4 regions of the Rhizobium sp. CFBP 13644 genome follow, and region 1 is predicted to be linked to each of the others. Evidence: predicted binding sites of a transcription regulator. Region 1 holds the regulator's gene; each other region holds the start of a gene.

The links. Region 1 encodes PhoB, which activates phosphate uptake and scavenging genes when phosphate is short. Its sites were predicted from a motif close to TGTCATNNANCTGTCAT; they were not measured.
Region 2: the regulator PhoB is predicted to act here: its motif matches at 1,252-1,268, upstream of IFT53_RS13160 (DUF2794 domain-containing protein).
Region 3: the regulator PhoB is predicted to act here: its motif matches at 1,041-1,057, upstream of IFT53_RS22345 (esterase-like activity of phytase family protein).
Region 4: the regulator PhoB is predicted to act here: its motif matches at 1,863-1,879, upstream of IFT53_RS04840 (alkaline phosphatase).

The regions. Positions count from the first base shown of each region.
Region 1 is NZ_JACYVF010000001.1:706,482-711,124, forward strand. Features, by position in the region: gene IFT53_RS03325 (GcrA family cell cycle regulator) at 1-526, shown strand, start outside; gene IFT53_RS03330 (DUF6481 family protein) at 902-1,291, opposite strand; gene IFT53_RS03335 (hypothetical protein) at 1,329-1,550, opposite strand; gene IFT53_RS03340 (cold-shock protein) at 1,776-1,985, opposite strand; gene phoB (phosphate regulon transcriptional regulator PhoB) at 2,348-3,031, opposite strand; gene phoU (phosphate signaling complex protein PhoU) at 3,063-3,779, opposite strand; gene pstB (phosphate ABC transporter ATP-binding protein PstB) at 3,872-4,643, opposite strand, start outside.
Region 2 is NZ_JACYVF010000004.1:132,560-137,202, reverse strand. Features, by position in the region: gene IFT53_RS13165 (Bax inhibitor-1/YccA family protein) at 1-766, shown strand, start outside; gene IFT53_RS13160 (DUF2794 domain-containing protein) at 836-1,228, opposite strand; gene IFT53_RS13155 (DUF1223 domain-containing protein) at 1,516-2,235, opposite strand; gene acnA (aconitate hydratase AcnA) at 2,484-4,643, opposite strand, start outside.
Region 3 is NZ_JACYVF010000014.1:9,638-14,280, forward strand. Features, by position in the region: gene IFT53_RS22345 (esterase-like activity of phytase family protein) at 1-987, opposite strand, end outside; gene hupB (DNA-binding protein HupB) at 1,212-1,505, opposite strand; gene lon (endopeptidase La) at 1,689-4,106, opposite strand; gene clpX (ATP-dependent Clp protease ATP-binding subunit ClpX) at 4,520-4,643, opposite strand, start outside.
Region 4 is NZ_JACYVF010000001.1:1,008,135-1,012,777, reverse strand. Features, by position in the region: gene IFT53_RS04840 (alkaline phosphatase) at 48-1,805, opposite strand; gene dnaK (molecular chaperone DnaK) at 2,157-4,061, shown strand; gene dnaJ (molecular chaperone DnaJ) at 4,150-4,643, shown strand, end outside.

The DNA of each region.
Region 1 (4,643 bases):
GGTCGAAAGACTGAAACGACTGTGGTCTGAAGGCCTCAGCGCCAGCCAGATTGCCGCCCAGCTCGGAGGCGTCAGCCGCAACGCCGTCATCGGCAAAGTCCACCGCTTGAACCTTCCTGGCCGCGCCAAGGCTGGCGGCACGGTTGCAACCGCGCGTCCCGCTGCAAAGCGTCCGGCAGCGACAACTGCACCCTCTGCTGCGGCACCCCGCGCTGCCACTTTCCAGGGCCGCGTTGCCCCTGCCCGCGCCAATACACGCGCCGCAGACGCAAACGTCCAGAAGGACGATGCGGAGACGGATGCACCACGGATTCTTGAATATGTGCCGGTCAGCAATTCCACGCTGCCGACATCGCTGCGCCTGACGCTGACGGAACTGACGGAACGCACCTGCAAGTGGCCAGTTGGCGACCCTCTGAAGGACGACTTCCACTTCTGCGGTTGTGATGCTTCTGAATCCTCGCCGTATTGCCGCTTCCACGCAAAGCTCGCTTACCAGCCAGTAAGCGAACGCCGCAGAGCCTAAGGCTTCGCATCCAGTTCGACGCAATAAAATGAGCGGGTCTTTGGCCCGCTTTTTTGTTGCGATTTTTTCGGCTTGGACAGCGCAAACATGCACAGGCGAAGGCGTCACCAAGGAGATGGCGATTGACTTGTCAGTTTGTCATCGGGGATTGAACCGGCGTACCGGTAAGGGGACTCTGGAGCCGCAAGAGCGACGGCAAGTCGCGCCATTCAGAGCCTCGGGATCATGCGGCGCTGCAGCGAAAAGCGGCGGCATGGCTGATCCCATACGCGGCAAGGGTGCGAAGCGCCTCTTGGGCTTTCGCACTCCGCGCAGCATTCGCAGCGGATGATCGCAGCCCTTCGATTGAACGGCTGCAGGATCATGGCTTCAAGCTTAGCCCTGGCGGGCCTTGCGGTTGGCATAGCGACGATCGCGTTCTGCCTTGCGGGCTGCTTCGTCTTCGACGACGCGAGCAATACGATTTTTTTCGGCCGCCTTGCGCTCATTTTCTTCAGCGTTTGCAGCAGCTTCGAGTTCAGCTGCGCGTTGCGCGGCCTCTTCTTCCAGGCGCAATTTTTCTTCGCGCTTCTGCTGGTCACGCTCGGCCTGGCGGGCTCTGCGGGCTTCGGCAACGGCAATCTGCTCGGCCTGCTTGGCTTCGAGCGTGGGAGCCGCGGCTTCCTTGGCTTCGCGATAGGCCTTCAAAAGAGCGGCCTTTGCCTCGGCAGCAGCGCCGCGACGTTCGGAAACTTCGTTATTCTTGATATTTCGAGTGTTTCTCAAATCTCTATTCCAGTTGATGCGTCATACCGATCAGGGATCAGGTTTTTTTGGCGCGTTTGGTTGGGATAACTGCGGGCTTCAAGCTGTCTTCCAGTTCTTTCGCAAGACGCGCTTCCCGCAGCCTGAGGGTCTTTTCATCACGGGCGCTCGCAATCGAGTTCAACTCATCGACCGCTTTGCCGCGGGCAAAGAACTGCGATTGCGTCGCTCCGAAAGCAATTTCGGCCTGCTTGCGGGATTTGCTGTGAGCGTCTGACATGGAATTTTCTCCTATCGCATCGCACTGAAAACCGGAATCGATTTATGGATAGAGCGATACGCATTCACGGCTCGAAGCGTATTCTTGCATATAAGAATGCAATACGTCCAAGCATGTGGCCGACTTGCGGCATAAAAAAAGGCCAGGCAACATGCCTGACCTCGGTGGTCTCAAACTTTCGACAATGCCAGTACATCCGTGGTCAAAGGAAAGTCGATACCCGTATTAAGCAGCCTGGAGATTGCAGGCAGACATCTTGCCGGACTTGTTGTCCCGCTCGAGATCGTAGGAAAGCTTCTGGCCTTCTACGATTTCGCGCATGCCTGCACGCTCAACAGCGGAAATGTGCACGAATGCATCGGCGCCGCCGTTGTCTGGCTGAATGAAGCCGAAGCCCTTGGTGGAGTTAAACCATTTTACTGTGCCTGTGGTCATAATGAACCCTTTCAAAGCATAAGTTATAAGTCACAGAACGTGAGTCCTGTGTGCGGTGTAGCGATTTTTTTGAAAGGAAGGGTTAGTTCAAAGCGCGGTGCTAATCGCGCGGTAACCAAAGCTCAGCAAGCAAAAGATCGATGACCAATACATAGAGCCTTCTGGCCACTGAGTCAAACTTTAAATTACAGAAACTTAAAATCAACACTCAGAAGCTGTGCAGGTCACGCCGGTTGCTGGCGGCTTCTAGCGGCGCTAACGCATTGATATCCATTATGCCAAATGCAAAACACCGCCCCTTTTGGGAGCGGTGCATGAGATTTTGAGACCATACGGGAGACGTTTCAGCCCCGGTGCGTTGGTCAGGCTTCCATGGAATATCCGGCGCCGCGCACGGTACGGATCACATCCTGCATGCTGGAGAAGTTGAGTGCCTTGCGCAGGCGCCCGACATGGACGTCCACCGTGCGCTCATCCACATAGATATCGTGACCCCAGACGCCATCGAGAAGCTGGGAGCGCGAGAAAACGCGGCCGGGTGACACCATGAGGAACTCGAGAAGACGAAACTCGGTTGGTCCAAGCCGCACTTCACGGGCCTTGCGGTGAACACGATGCGTTTCGCGATCCAGCTCGATATCACCGCATTTCAGCACGGAGGACAGAACCTCCGGCCGGGCGCGGCGCAACATTGCCTTAACCCGTGCCATCAGCTCAGGCGTGGAAAACGGCTTGACGACATAGTCATCCGCACCCGTGGCCAAACCACGCACGCGCTCGCTTTCTTCGCCACGTGCCGTCAACATGATGATCGGCAGTCGCTCGGTTTCCGGGCGCATTCTCAGACGACGGCAAAGCTCGATGCCGGAGACGCCTGGAAGCATCCAGTCGAGGATCAGCAGATCCGGCGTGCGTTCCTGCAAGCGGATTTCCGCTTCGTCACCCCGTGGAATGGTATCCACGTCGTAACCTTCGGATTCCAGATTGTAGCGAAGAAGAACGCTCAAGGCTTCTTCATCTTCGACAACTGCGATTTTGGGCACCATGGCTAGAGACTCCGCCAGTCGTTTAGAGAATTCACTCAGTTACGGCACCGAGCGTGTTGGAACTATCGTCCTTCGGGCGTTCGCCTTCAGGCTGGCTGCCAGTGGCCATGTAGTAGATGGTTTCAGCGATGTTGGTCGCGTGGTCACCAATGCGCTCGATGTTCTTGGCGCAGAACAGAAGATGCGTGCAGGTGGTGATGTTGCGCGGATCTTCCATCATGTAGGTCAGCAATTCGCGGAACAGCGATGTGTACATCGCGTCGATTTCCTCGTCACGTTCGCGGATGGCCTGCGCCTTTTCAACCGAACGGGTCGAATAGACATCCAGAACTTCCTTGAGCTGAACCAGAGCAAGCTCGGAGAGATGCTCGATGCCACGGGCCAGCTTGCGTGGAACGCCTGTGCCGGCAACAGCGAGAACGCGCTTGGCTGTGTTCTTGCCAAGGTCGCCAACGCGCTCTAGGTCAGCGGCGATGCGCAGCGTGCCGATAACTTCGCGAAGGTCGGCAGCCATGGGCTGGCGCTTGGCAATGGTCACGATCGCCTTGTCGCCGATTTCGCGCTCGGCGTGATCGAGAATGGTGTCGTCAGAGATGACCTTCTGCGCCAGGGCCGAGTCCGAATTGACCAGCGCACGCACAGCGTCGGCGCACATCTGTTCGGCAAGGCCACCCATTTCGGCGATCCGGCGGGTCAGGAACTTCAGCTCGTCATCATAGGCGGACATGATATGGTTTGGTGTCGGCATGTTCGAATTCTCCAGTTAGATGACGCCACCCGCCAAGCGCTCGAAGGCTCAGGCGGGGTGGCGTGGATGCTATGACACGACAGAGGGCAGGATCAGCCGAAGCGACCCATGATATAGTCCTGTGTGCGCTGGTCATCCGGGTTGGTGAACATCTTGTCGGTATCGTTTTCCTCAACCAGATGGCCGAGGTGGAACATGGCCGTGCGCTGAGACACACGCGCCGCCTGCTGCATGGAGTGCGTCACGATGACGATCGTGAAGTTGCTGCGCAGCTCGTGGATCAGCTCCTCGACCTTTGCCGTTGCGATGGGGTCAAGAGCCGAGCAGGGCTCGTCCATCAGAATGACTTCAGGCGAAACGGCGATGGCGCGGGCAATGCACAGACGCTGCTGCTGACCGCCGGACAGGCCGGTACCGGATTCGTGCAGGCGATCCTTGGCTTCGTTCCACAGGCCGGCCTTCTGCAGGCTGGCCTCGACGATCTGGTCCATATCAGCCTTGCTGCGGGCAAGGCCGTGAATGCGTGGACCATAGGCGATGTTTTCATAGATGGTCTTCGGGAACGGGTTCGGCTTCTGGAACACCATGCCGACGCGCGCGCGCAACTCGACCACGTCGATCGCTGGATCGTAGACATCGTCCTCATCGAGCGTGATCTTGCCGGTGACGCGGCAACCATCGATGGTGTCGTTCATGCGGTTGAGGGTCCGCAGGAAGGTGGACTTGCCGCAACCGGATGGGCCGATCAAAGCTGTAACCGTATTTTCGCGAACGTTGAGGTTCACATCGTACAAAGCGCGTTTCTCGCCGTAATAGACAGAAACGTCCTTGCCGATCATCTTGTACGAAACTTCATTCATTTTC
Region 2 (4,643 bases), on a different contig from region 1:
CTACCAGAACCGTATGGCCCAGGGCCATGCACAGTCTGGCGCGATGATCGATGAAGGTCTGCGCACCTATATGGTCAAGGTTTATAACCTGATGGCCGTTGGTCTTGCGATTACAGGTTTCGCAGCGTTTTTCACATCGATGCTGGCGACCACAAATGATCCTGCGGCAGCTGTTGCCACGATGGGTAACGGCACGATGCTGACCAGCCTTGGTGCAGCCCTGTACGGCTCGCCTCTGCGCTGGGTCGTCATGCTGGCTCCGCTGGGTCTCGTGTTCTTCCTGAGCTTCCGCATTCAGAAGATGAGCGTTCCTGCCGCACAGGCAACCTTCTGGGGCTACGCAGCGCTGATGGGTCTTTCCCTGTCGTCGATCTTCCTGGTCTATACCGGCCAGAGCATCGTCCAGACGTTCTTCATCACGGCTGCTTCATTCGGCGCGCTGTCGCTCTATGGCTACACCACGAAGAAAGACCTGTCCGGCATGGGCTCGTTCCTGATCATGGGTCTGTTTGGCCTGATCATCGCGTCCATCGTCAACATCTTCCTGCAGTCGTCTGCCATGGGCTTTGCAATCTCCGCCATCGGCGTGCTGATCTTCGCAGGCCTGACCGCCTACGACACGCAGAAGATCAAGGAAATGTACTTTGACGGTGATGATGTCGCCACGGCTGGCCGCAAGGCCATCATGGGCGCCCTGACCCTCTACCTCGACTTCATCAACCTGTTCATGTTCCTGTTGCAGTTCCTCGGAAATCGCGACAAGTAAGTCTGGTTGAACACATAGAAAAGGCGGCCTCTGGGCCGCCTTTTTTTGTGGGATGCACAAACCCTACAATCACTCGATGAGCTTCAAGACCTTGTCGAAGACTTTCAGCACCTGCGGCAGTTCATGGCCGCGCTTCAAGATACGTCCATCCACATTCACGACGCTATAGGCACCCTGCTTGGAGGCAAGCTTGGGATTTTTCTCTATACGGAAAAGCGGCATCTCGCCGGAGCGCTTGAAGACGGAAAAGACCGCCTTGTCTTTCAAATGGTCAATGGCATAGTCCCGCCATTCCCCCTCGCCGACCATCCGTCCATAGATGCGCAATATCGCATCCAGTTCACGGCGGTGGAAGGTAATGGGCAAGACATCCTTGCTCTGCCTGTACTCTCTGATATCGACCACGGACGCGCCATCTCTGTGAAACAGGCCTTTACGCTCCAAATCCGGCTGATCTGTCATTGGGCAACCTCGCTCAACAGCAAATGACAATTTCACGACAGTCTGACGCCGTGAAAGCGGAAATGCAAGCCTTGCATGGCAGCGGGAAAGATGCGCGCGCCGGTAATAATTAGGGCATGATGAACATCTTAAATTGCCCTATTTCCGTCAAATCATGGCCCGATTTGAGTGGGATATGACTAATGTCAATTGATGCCTCGGCACCAACATGACCCGGTCCGGTGCATTGACCCTTTACCCCCAGCCCCCAATGCCCGGATCGGATCTTCCCGCTTTTCAGCGGATACCTATTTCCCCGACGTCATGAGAACACTGGCCCCGATGATCGCAGCGGGATTCCCGCTTGCATCGCTCGTCTGCAAAAGCACGGCGCAGCCGCCGTCCTTCGCCTTGCTCATGATGCTCGATGGCAGCTTGACCGTCATGGACGTTCCATCCCACATGCCCACCGTCTGCACGTCATAGACACTGTGCCAGTAGGATATGGTTTTACCCTGATTATCGCCCTTTTGCACGTCGACGACCTGCTCGCGGTTGAAATAGGCCACCACGACGTCGGCCTTGCCCTGGCCCGGACCAATCTCGATCGCAATCTCATCATCCACCCGGCGCGCCTTGACGGGCACGCTGAGGCCTTCTCCGGCCTTTTTGAATGCATCCAGCCGCGTATCGATTGCCTTCATGTCTGCGCCCTTGACGTGGTCGCGACCATTGATGACAGCCTGTGGCGTATAGACATTGTTGCGACCCAGAGCCCGGGCATAACCATATTGCCGCTCTGTGTTTTCCTTGGACGCCAGCGAATCCGCCCAGCCCAGATAGTTCCAGTAATCGACGTGATAGGACAGGCCGACCACATCGCCCTTCTGGATGAGCTTGCGCAACGCCTCATCTGCCGGTGGGCAGGACGCGCAGCCTTGCGAGGTGAACAGCTCGACAACGCCCTTCAGCTGCTCCTGCTGCTGCGCCATTGCGGGCACCGTTGCAATCGCTGCGAAGGCGCACATCGTAAGACTAACTCTGACAGGCCCGTATTTCAGCGACATTGCAAGAACCCTTGTCTGGACGTGTCTCCAGACCATTGATGCTATCAATTCCTGTCGGGACGCCCGGCGAAAATAACGCGAGTGGCCCTTCAATAGAAAGTAACGATGGGGTGAGTGCCGATCACGAAGCAAGCTTCACCGGAATACCCCATCATAATACGCAAAACGCCGGGATTTCTCCCGGCGCTCTTTTCATGATGTGGCAAGAATTATGCAGCCAGGTCGCGAAGAACCGTCTGCAGAATGCCGCCATTGTTCATGTAGATCACTTCATCCAGCGTATCGATGCGGCAAAGAAGCGGAACTTCCTTCACTGTACCATCGCTGTAGGTGATCTTGGCAATCTTCTTCTCGCGCGGCTTGATGTCGCCTTCGAGACCATCGATCTCAACGGTTTCATCGCCCTTGAGGTTGAGGCTTGCCCATGTCGTGCCTTCTTCGAAGACGAAGGGAACGACGCCCATGCCAACGAGGTTGGAGCGGTGAATACGCTCGAACGACTGCGCAATCACGGCTTTCACGCCGAGCAGGTTGGTACCCTTGGCAGCCCAGTCACGGGAAGAACCGTTACCATATTCAACGCCCGCAAAGATGACGAGCGGCGTGCCTTCAGCCTTGTACTGCATGGCTGCATCGTAAATCGACATCTCTTCCTTGGACGGATAGTGGATGGTGTAGCCACCTTCCTTGCCGTTTGGCCCAAGCATGTGGTTGCGAATACGGATGTTGGCAAACGTGCCGCGCATCATCACTTCATGGTTGCCACGGCGTGTGCCGTACTGGTTGAAGTCGGCAACGCCCACGCCATTGTCGGTGAGGTATGCACCGGCAGGCGAAGCAGCCTTGATCGAACCGGCCGGAGAAATGTGGTCGGTGGTGATCTTGTCGCCGAAGAGACCGAGAACGCGTGCGCCCTTGATGTTCTTCAAGCCTGTGCCGGTCTTGCCCATGCCCACGAAGTAAGGCGGGTTCTGAACGTAGGTCGACTTGTCGTCCCAGGCATAGGTCTGGCCAGGAGGAACCTGAACGGCCTGCCAGTTTTCATCACCCTTGAACACGTCAGCATATTTGGACTCGTAGAGTTCACGCGTCACGTATTTCAGGATGAATTCCTGGATTTCGGCAGATGTCGGCCAGATATCCTTGAGGAATACAGGCTCTCCGTCTGAACCCATGCCGAGCGGCTCTGTGGTCAGATCCTTCTGGACCGTACCGGCCAGCGCGTAAGCAACAACCAGCGGCGGAGAGGCAAGATAGTTCGCCTGAACGTCCGGCGAGATGCGGCCTTCAAAGTTACGGTTGCCGGAGAGAACGCCAGCGGTGATCAGACCCTTGTCGTTGATGGTCTTGGAGATCGGTGCAGGCAGCGGACCGGAGTTGCCGATGCAGGTCGTGCAGCCGAAACCAACGAGGTTAAAGCCGATCGCATCCAGATCCTTCTGAAGACCGGACTTTTCGAGATATTCACCAACAACCTGGGATCCAGGTGCCAGCGATGTCTTGACCCAAGGCTTGGATGTCAGACCCTTGGCGACGGCGTTGCGGGCCAGAAGACCGGCAGCAATCAGAACGGATGGGTTAGACGTGTTGGTACAGGAGGTGATGGCGGCGATGGCGACGTCACCATGGCCGAGATCGAAATCCGTGCCTTCGACAGGGTAACGATTGTCGAGCTGGCCTGGCTTCTTGTAGTCGGCTTCCAGAGCTGCCGCAAAGCCGGAAGCGATGCCTTCAAGCGCAACGCGACCTTCGGGACGCTTTGGACCAGCCATGGATGGCACAACTTCGCCGAGATCGAGTTCCAGCGTATCGGTGAAGACGAGATCGGCACCGTCGCCGGTACGCCACATGTCCTGCGCCTTGGAATAGGCTTCAACGAGCGCGATGCGGTCCTTGGTACGGCCAGACATGGTGAGGTAGTTGATGGTTTCGCCGTCAACCGGGAAGAAGCCGCATGTTGCGCCGTATTCTGGACCCATGTTGCCGATGGTCGCACGGTCGGCCAGTGTCATCGAATCCAGGCCGGGGCCGAAGAATTCAACGAATTTGGAGACAACGCCCTTCTTGCGCAGCATCTGAACGACAGTCAGCACGAGGTCGGTGGCGGTTACGCCTTCCCTGACCTTGCCTGTCAGCTTGAAGCCGATAACTTCAGGCAGAAGCATGGAAACCGGCTGGCCAAGCATGGCCGCTTCGGCTTCGATACCGCCAACGCCCCAGCCCAGAACGCCAAGACCATTGATCATGGTCGTGTGGCTGTCGGTGCCAACGCATGTGTCCGGGTAAGCGATGGTTTCGCCGTCTTCTTCCTTGGTCCAAACGGTCTGGCCAAGATATTCGAGGTTAACCTGGTGACAGATTCCTGTGCC
Region 3 (4,643 bases), on a different contig from region 1:
GGCTGCAACTGCCTGTTCCAGGCTGGAGCCCGCTTCGTAGAGCAGCTTGCCGGTCTTGTCGAAGATGGTGAAGCCGCGCGAACCGCCTTCCCAATCACCTTCATTGGCGATGACGACGCGGTCATTGTCCAGCCACTTGACGGCATCTGGCTCGCGCTTGCGGGCTTTCTGGCTGTCAGTGAACTTGAGTTGACCGTCAGATTTCGTGTCAATGCCTTCAAGATCGACGGTGCCAGCGGAGAAGTGGCTCGTGACCTTGCCGCTTTTTCCATCAACGATGGCGATGTGGTTGTTTTCCTGAAGCGTAACAACGATCTCGCCATTGGCATTGATGGCGACGAATTCTGGCTCCGGATCATCAGACGCGATCTCGGCAATGCCGGTCATCTCGATCTTCTTGAGCGTTGAGCAATCCGCAACACCCTCTTTCAAGCCGATGGTTACGAGGAAACCAGCTGGCAATTGCGGCAACGCGCCGTCATTGACCTTCTCATCGCGCTCGTTTTCAATGGCGATGGCTAGGAAGCTTTTGTCGGGAGAAATCGCAACGGAGTCAGGCTGGCCTCCGAGGTCGCAGCTGGCTTCGATTTTCTTACCAGCCATATCGACAGTGACGAGCTTGCCGGATGGCTTGACGAAACTTTCAGACGTGTTGACGCCTGCAAAGACCTTCGTACCGGAGGCCACGACCGATGTCGGCTCACCATCCATCATCAGCGCACCGAGTGCCTTCGGGGCCTTCGCATCGGTAATGTCGATAAAACCGATGCCACCAAGCGGGCTGTCCGAATAGATCAGCGTCTTGCCGTCCTGGCTCGCCGTGATGATTTCAGCTGATGTGAGCGTTTTTGCGTCCTTGTCGGACGGCAGGTTCTGCGCGACTGGAAAGGACGCGATGCGGTTGAAAACCTGTTCGGCAGCAGCCGGAAATGCGACGGATGCGCACAGAGCTGCGGTGAGTGCGGCACTCGGAAAACGAAATGTCATGGTGTCCCCTTCATGGCATTGAAAAATGCATGATGGGTTCTTGGGCTATTGAGATGACAGGCACATGACAATCTAAATTCACTCATAAACAAAAAGCCCGGCGTGGAAAGCCGGGCTTTTTGCATTTCGGTGTCACCGTCGCGCTGAACGCACAATGGGCCAAATTCATTCCTCGTAAGCCGGAGAGCTGTCAGCGCGCCGCTGGCGCCGCAGCCCCTGGAAACTCAAGAATTAACAGCGTCCTTCAGGCCCTTGCCTGCAGAGAACTTAGGAACGTTGCGAGCCGGAATATCGACTTCTGCACCCGTGGATGGGTTACGGCCCTTGGAGGCTTCGCGACGGCTTACAGTGAAGCTGCCGAAACCTGCGAGACGAATGTCGCCACCGGCCTTTAGTTCGCCCTGGACGGTTTCGAAAACTGCGTCTACCGCAGAAGCGGCATCAGCCTTCGTAAGACCAGCCTTTTCGGCAACTGCAGAAACGAGCTCATTCTTGTTCATGTTTCCACCCCTTTCAATGGTTTGAAACGACTCAAATTGGATTGGCGCAGAATACTTATCTATTTGCGTACCGCCACCCAAAAGCGCTGGAACGGCCTGAAAAACAAGGGGTCTCAGGACCTTTTCACAAAAAAGGCTGGCATAACTGCCAGCCTTTTTGCGTTTTTGTGCTTATTCAGCATCATGCCTGCCGCGCACGTTTCAATGTGCGATTGTCTGACCGGCGTCATCCACGCCCTCGACAGTCGCTATAACGGGCGTCTCAATGCTGCCATCCCATTCAATCGGCTCGGGCATACGCACAAGCGCGTGCTTGATGACTTCACCCATGCGCGACACCGGAATGATCTCCATTCCGTTTTTGACGTTGTCCGGAATATCGGCCAGATCCTTTGCGTTTTCTTCCGGGATCAAGACCTTCTTGATACCGCCACGCAGAGCCGCCAGCAGTTTTTCCTTCAATCCGCCAATCGGCAGAACGCGACCACGAAGGGTGATTTCACCCGTCATTGCAACATTCTTGTCGACCGCAATGCCCGTCATGATGGACACGATGGCTGTGGCCATAGCGACACCAGCAGATGGTCCGTCCTTTGGCGTCGCACCTTCGGGTACGTGCACATGGATATCGGACTTGTCGAACCGTGGAGGCTCGATGCCGAAATCAACCGCACGCGAGCGGACATAAGACGCCGCCGCCGAGATGGATTCCTTCATCACTTCCTTCAGGTTACCCGTCACCGTCATGCGGCCCTTGCCAGGCATCATCACGCCTTCGATGGTCAGCAACTCGCCGCCCACTTCTGTCCAAGCCAGACCGGTAACTACACCGACCTGATCTTCGCCTTCAGCTTCACCATGGCGGTAGCGCGGAACACCAAGGTAATCGTTGATGTTTGCAGCCGTTACGGCCACAGACGTCGATTTGCCCTTGATGATTTCCGTGACAGCCTTGCGCGCAAGCTTCATCAACTCACGCTCGAAGCTGCGAACGCCAGCCTCACGGGTATATTGCTGGCTGATGGCCATCAGAGCATCGTCGCTGACGGAAAACTCTTCCGGACGCAACGCATGTTCCTTGATCGCCTTCGGCAGCAGGTGACGCTTGGCGATTTCGCGCTTTTCGTCTTCCGTGTAACCGGCGATGCGGATGACTTCCATACGGTCCATCAACGGGCCGGGAATGTTCAGCGTGTTGGCTGTGGTTACGAACATAACATCCGACAGGTCATATTCCACTTCGAGATAGTGGTCCATGAATGTGGAGTTCTGTTCGGGATCCAACACTTCCAGCAATGCGGATGAAGGGTCGCCACGGAAATCCTGGCCCATCTTGTCGATTTCATCGAGCAGGAAGAGCGGGTTGGACTTCTTGGCCTTCTTCATCGACTGAACGATCTTGCCGGGCATGGAGCCGATATAGGTCCGGCGGTGACCGCGGATTTCAGCTTCATCACGGACGCCACCGAGCGCCATGCGAACATATTCGCGGCCGGTTGCCTTCGCGATCGACTTGGCCAGGGAGGTCTTGCCGACGCCCGGAGGGCCGACGAGGCACAGGATAGGACCACGAATCTTCGTCGCACGGGCCTGAACAGCCAGATACTCAACGATACGTTCCTTGACCTTATCAAGACCGAAGTGATCCAGCTCGAGTGTGGCCTCTGCTGCATTCAGATCCGTCTTGATCTTGGACTTCTTGCCCCATGGCAAGCCGACCAGCCAATCAATGTAATTGCGCACGACGGTTGCTTCAGCAGACATCGGGCTCATCTGACGCAGCTTCTTCATTTCCGCGTCGGCCTTTTCCTTAGCCTCCTTGGAAAGCTTTGTCTTGGCAATGCGCTCTTCAAGTTCAGCCATCTCGTCACGGCCATCCTCGCCGTCGCCGAGTTCCTTCTGGATCGCCTTCATCTGTTCATTCAGATAGTATTCGCGCTGGGTCTTCTCCATCTGGCGCTTGACGCGCGAGCGGATCCGCTTCTCAACCTGAAGAACCGAAATCTCGCCTTCCATAAAGCCGAGCGCCTTTTCAAGGCGCTGCTTTACGCTGACGGTTTCCAGCATTTCCTGCTTTTCGACGATCTTGATCGAAAGGTGGGACGCAACGGTATCAGCGAGCTTAGAATAATCGTCGATCTGGCCGGCGGCACCAACCACCTCAGGCGAAATCTTCTTGTTCAGCTTCACATAGCTTTCAAACTCTGAGATCACCGAACGTGACAGAGCTTCGATTTCGACGGGATCTTCCTCAGGCTCGGAAAGCTGGACCGCAGTGGCTTCGTAGAAATCCTCACGCGCCGTATAGTCTTCGATCCGCGCGCGGCCTTTGCCTTCCACGAGAACCTTGACGGTACCATCGGGCAGTTTCAGCAATTGCAGAACATTTGCGATGGTTCCGACACGGTGAATGGCAGACGTGTCAGGATCGTCATCGCTGGCGTTGATTTGAGTGACGAGCATGATCTGCTTGTCAGAACCCATGACTTCTTCCAGCGCACGGATGGATTTTTCCCGGCCGACGAACAGTGGAACAATCATGTGGGGGAAAACGACAATGTCGCGCAGGGGAAGTACAGGATATGTACCACCAGATGCAGCAGACGGAACGTTTGTCATATCATTTCCTTTCAATGGTCCCCTTGAGAGGGACGCTTGCCGGACTTTCTTGGGGAGGTTCCGGCATATTCTTTGTTGTGACTAGAAGTGGAGTTCGTCACTGTCATTTTCAAGTCACAAAAGCATATAGCCTCGCGATGAACGCAGGCCTAAATCTTACACACGCTACGCATTACAAGACGCTTCACATTCTTCCGTCTTTTCGTGCCATCTTGCAGAATCACAAATCCGGCAAGCGTCGAAAAAACGTCATATCACGCCGCAAATCACTCGAAAACTCTATCGGAGAAGCCAATCCGCTCCAAACGTTAAATCCGGTGCGGCGGCAATATCGCAACGTTTCCGGTGAATAACGAACGAAAAGACCCGCCAGTGGCGGGTCTCTGTTCAACTTTGGTATGCAACGTAACGCCTTAGGCTGAAACGTTGGCTTTCTCTTCCTGACGGTCCGCATAAATGTAGAGCGGACGGGCAGCACCGCTGACGACGTCATCAGAAATGACGACCTCACGAACGCCTTCCAGGGTCGGCAACTCA
Region 4 (4,643 bases), 300 kb from region 1:
TCCGGCCCGCAGGCTGCGAGCCGGATCCTGATCAGCAAGAGCGGTGATTACTGCGTCTGCTTGGTGCCGAGGGCGAATGTATCGGCCAGCACGCGGTAAACGTCGCTCTGTTCCATGTAACCCTTGAACTCTTCCGAGCCGGGGCCTGTAGACTGGAGAACGATATCGTCTACGGCGTGAACGCCGCTGTCGCCATCCTTTGGAATGTTGCCCTGAACGAAGACAGCGCCTGGAACGTTCTTGTAGGCTTCGTTGGCGATATATTCCTTCTTTTCGTTCTGGATCGCCGGAACGAAAGGACCATCCATCTTCGGACGGAATGTTTCATAATGGTCTGGACCATTATTGGCATTCAGGAACAGGCGGCGGGTCACGTCGATCCGGTCTGGATAACCGTCATTATCCTTGTCTTCGTAGTTCGGGAAACCGGCTTCGGCATAGGTGCCGACCTTGGCGCGCATTTCATCGCCCGGCTTTTCGTCATCGACGGTGCCGATGATGGAAACGCCATGGGTGTGGTCGCCGGTCACGACGATCAGCGTGTCAGGGTTCTTGGCAGCGAATTCACGAGCAACGCCGACGGCCTTGTCGAATTCGATGGTTTCCATGACGGCGCGGTCCCAATCCAGCGGGTGGGACATTTTATCGATATTGGCCGCTTCAACCATCAGGAAGAAACCGTCCGGGTTCTTGGACAGTTCACCGAGTGCTGCCTCGGTCATATCGACCAGGCCGGGCTGGTTTGGAAACTTGTCGACAGTGCCCTTCTTGAGGAAGTTGCGGTCAAGCACGGTATCCATGTTGCTTGTGTGGAACAGGCCCAGAAGCTTGCCGGTGTTGGAGCCTTCAGCCTTTTCAAGCTCGCTCTTGTCGGTTGCCAGCGTGTAGCCTGCATCCTTGAACAGCTTGATATAGTCCTTGTCGTCCTTGCGCTTGGAACCGGGTGTTTCCTTGCCGAGGAAATAGGCGGAACCGCCACCGAGAACTACGTCTGGCTTCACATCCAGCATCATGCCGGTGATTTCGGCCTTGTCGGCGCGCTTGCGGGTGTGGGAAACGATGGCCGCAGGCGTCGCATCCTGCAATTCGGATGTGGTCACGATGCCGATGGACTTCTTCGTCTGGCGGCGCAGAGCCTCACCCATCGTCTCAACCTTCGGGTCGTCAAGGCTGGAAGGCGTGCGGTCGCCATAAACGCCGAGAGCGTTCACAGGAGCCTTGTGGCCGGTCATGTAGGCAGACATGGTGTTGGCGCTATCGGTCGCGATGGCTTCCGTGGACGATGTGCCGATGAAGGCCATGCGGTCCATCTCATCCATGTTGAGGCGGCCGTTCGCCTTGCCTTCGGTCATGCCCTTGGACATGATGCGGGCAGCGGTGCGGTGCGCAACAGACAGGCCATCACCCAGAAGGAAAATGATGTTCTTGGCCTTTGGTGCTTCCGGCGTGCCGTAAACAGTCCAGGTGACGTTCTTGGTTTCCGAACCGGCAGAAACTTCCACCTTGTAATCGCCAGCCTTGGCAATCTTGAGACCACGAAGCGTTACGGCCGAACCGAGGATCTTGTCTTCCTTGCCCTTTTCTTCCGCAACAAATGTCACGTCAGCGCCGAACACAGCCTTGTAATCCTGACCATTGACCATGATTTTGATGTCATCGGCCTTGACCACGCTCTTGAACTCGACCTTGAAGTCGAAAGGCGAGCCGGTCAGGATCGTGGCACGATCAAGGGGGTAGACAGTCGCGGCCTGGGCAGCACCGGCAAGAACGGTGGTTGCAACAAGCATGGCGAGAAATTGGCGCATGAGAACCTCGCGGTATGGGTGTTTCGTTGAAGATGTACACGCCTATAGGCAAGGTGCATGACAACGGCGTGACGGTTCTGGCCATATTCCGTCGAGCGCTGAAAGGGCGAAGATTTCGGCATTGCGATGCGGTGCGCCGGTACGGGGGTGCCTCAATTGGTTATGAAGGCTTCATTTCTTCATTTTTGCGCCCCTCAGCAGCGGTATCGCCTTGCAGGCAGAAAAATCGCTCCTTATATACCCCGCAGACCAGCAGAAATGCTGCCCAAACCGGAAGACCATCCAAGTCAAGGAGTTGTCAGTGGAATGCCTCCCGGGGTTCCGACAATTCGCTTCAAGGAGAGAAGAAAAATGGCAAAAGTAATCGGTATCGACCTTGGCACGACCAATTCCTGCGTTGCAGTGATGGACGGCAAGGACACCAAAGTTATTGAAAACGCAGAAGGTGCACGCACGACCCCTTCCATGGTCGCATTCAGCGACGATGGCGAGCGTCTGGTCGGCCAGCCTGCAAAGCGTCAGGCTGTCACCAACCCAACCAACACTCTCTTTGCCGTAAAGCGCCTTATCGGTCGCCGTTACGAAGATCCGACCGTTGAAAAGGACAAGGGCCTCGTTCCGTTCGATATCGTCCGGGGTGACAATGGCGATGCCTGGGTACAGGCGCAGGGCAAGGGTTATTCCCCTTCGCAGATCTCTGCCATGATTCTGCAGAAGATGAAGGAAACGGCTGAATCCTACCTCGGCGAAAAGGTCGAGAAGGCCGTCATCACCGTTCCTGCCTACTTCAATGACGCGCAGCGCCAGGCAACCAAGGATGCAGGCCGCATCGCCGGTCTTGAAGTTCTGCGCATCATCAACGAGCCAACGGCTGCAGCGCTGGCCTATGGCCTCGACAAGACCGAAGGCAAGACCATTGCCGTATATGACTTGGGCGGCGGTACCTTCGATATTTCCGTTCTGGAAATCGGCGACGGCGTCTTCGAAGTGAAGTCCACCAACGGCGATACATTCCTTGGCGGCGAAGACTTCGACATGCGTCTGGTCGAGTATCTGGCTGGCGAATTCAAGAAGGATCAGGGCATTGACCTCAAGGGCGACAAGCTTGCGCTTCAGCGCCTGAAGGAAGCCGCTGAAAAGGCAAAGATCGAGCTGTCTTCTTCGCAGCAGACAGAAATCAACCTGCCCTTCATCACCGCAGACGCAACAGGTCCAAAGCACCTGACGCTGAAGCTGACACGCGCCAAGTTCGAAAACCTGGTCGACGACCTGGTTCAGCGCACTGTTGCGCCGTGCAAGGCAGCGTTGAAGGATGCCGGCGTAACGGCTGCTGAAATCGACGAAGTTGTTCTGGTTGGCGGCATGAGCCGCATGCCGAAGGTTCAGGAAATCGTCAAGCAGCTGTTTGGCAAGGAGCCCCATAAGGGCGTGAACCCTGATGAAGTCGTTGCCATGGGCGCGGCCATTCAGGCAGGCGTTCTGCAGGGTGACGTCAAAGACGTTCTGCTTCTCGACGTAACGCCTCTGTCGCTCGGCATTGAAACACTGGGTGGCGTCTTCACACGTCTGATCGACCGTAACACGACGATCCCGACCAAGAAGAGCCAGACTTTCTCGACCGCCGAAGATAACCAGTCTGCCGTGACAATTCGCGTCAGCCAGGGTGAGCGCGAAATGGCGCAGGACAACAAGCTTCTCGGCCAGTTCGACCTCGTCGGCCTGCCACCATCGCCACGCGGCGTTCCGCAGATCGAAGTCACCTTCGATATCGACGCCAACGGCATCGTGCAGGTTTCCGCCAAGGACAAGGGCACCGGCAAGGAGCAGCAGATCCGTATCCAAGCATCTGGTGGTCTGTCTGACGCCGACATCGACAAGATGGTGAAGGACGCCGAAGCTAATGCTGAGGCCGACAAGAAGCGTCGCGCCGGTGTGGAAGCCAAGAACCAGGCCGAAAGCCTGATCCACTCCTCCGAGAAGTCGGTGAAGGAATATGGCGACAAGGTTTCCGAAACGGACCGCAAGGCCATCGAAGATGCCATCGCTGCGCTGAAGTTGTCTGTCGAAGCGTCCGAGCCGGATGCCGATGACATTCAGGCCAAGACCCAGACCCTCATGGAAGTTTCCATGAAGCTCGGTCAGGCTGTCTACGAAGCCCAGCAGGCTGAAGGCGGCGAAGGCGCTGGCGAAGGCCATAAGGACGACGTCGTTGACGCAGACTACGAGGAAATCAAGGACGACAAGAAGTCCGCATAAACAGCGGCTTTTGAAATCCAATTGATGCTTGACTGAAATCCGGCTGCCTCGTGCAGCCGGAAATCCATTTCCCGGGGCTTGTTAATTAATGGCGAAACCAGACTTTTACGAAACACTCGGCGTTGGCAGAACAGCTGACGAAAAAGAGCTGAAAAGCGCCTTCCGCAAACTCGCGATGAAGTATCATCCCGACAAGAATCCTGGCGACGCTGAATCCGAGAGAAAATTCAAAGAACTCAACGAAGCCTATGAGACACTGAAAGACCCGCAGAAGCGCGCGGCCTATGACCGCTTCGGTCACGCGGCCTTCGAGCAGGGCGGCATGGGGAATGCTGGCGGCGGCTTTGGCGGTGGTGCCAGCGGCGGGTTCTCCGACATCTTCGAAGACATTTTCGGCGAGATGATGGGCGGCGGGCGTGCGCGTCGTTCCAGCGGTGGCCGTGAACGCGGTGCCGATCTTCGCTACAACATGGAAATATCGCTGGAAGAAGCCTTTGCGGGCAAGACAGCGCAGATCCGTGTGCCGACATCCATCACCTGTGACGTTTGCACCGGCTCCGGCGCAAAGCCCGGAACGCAGCC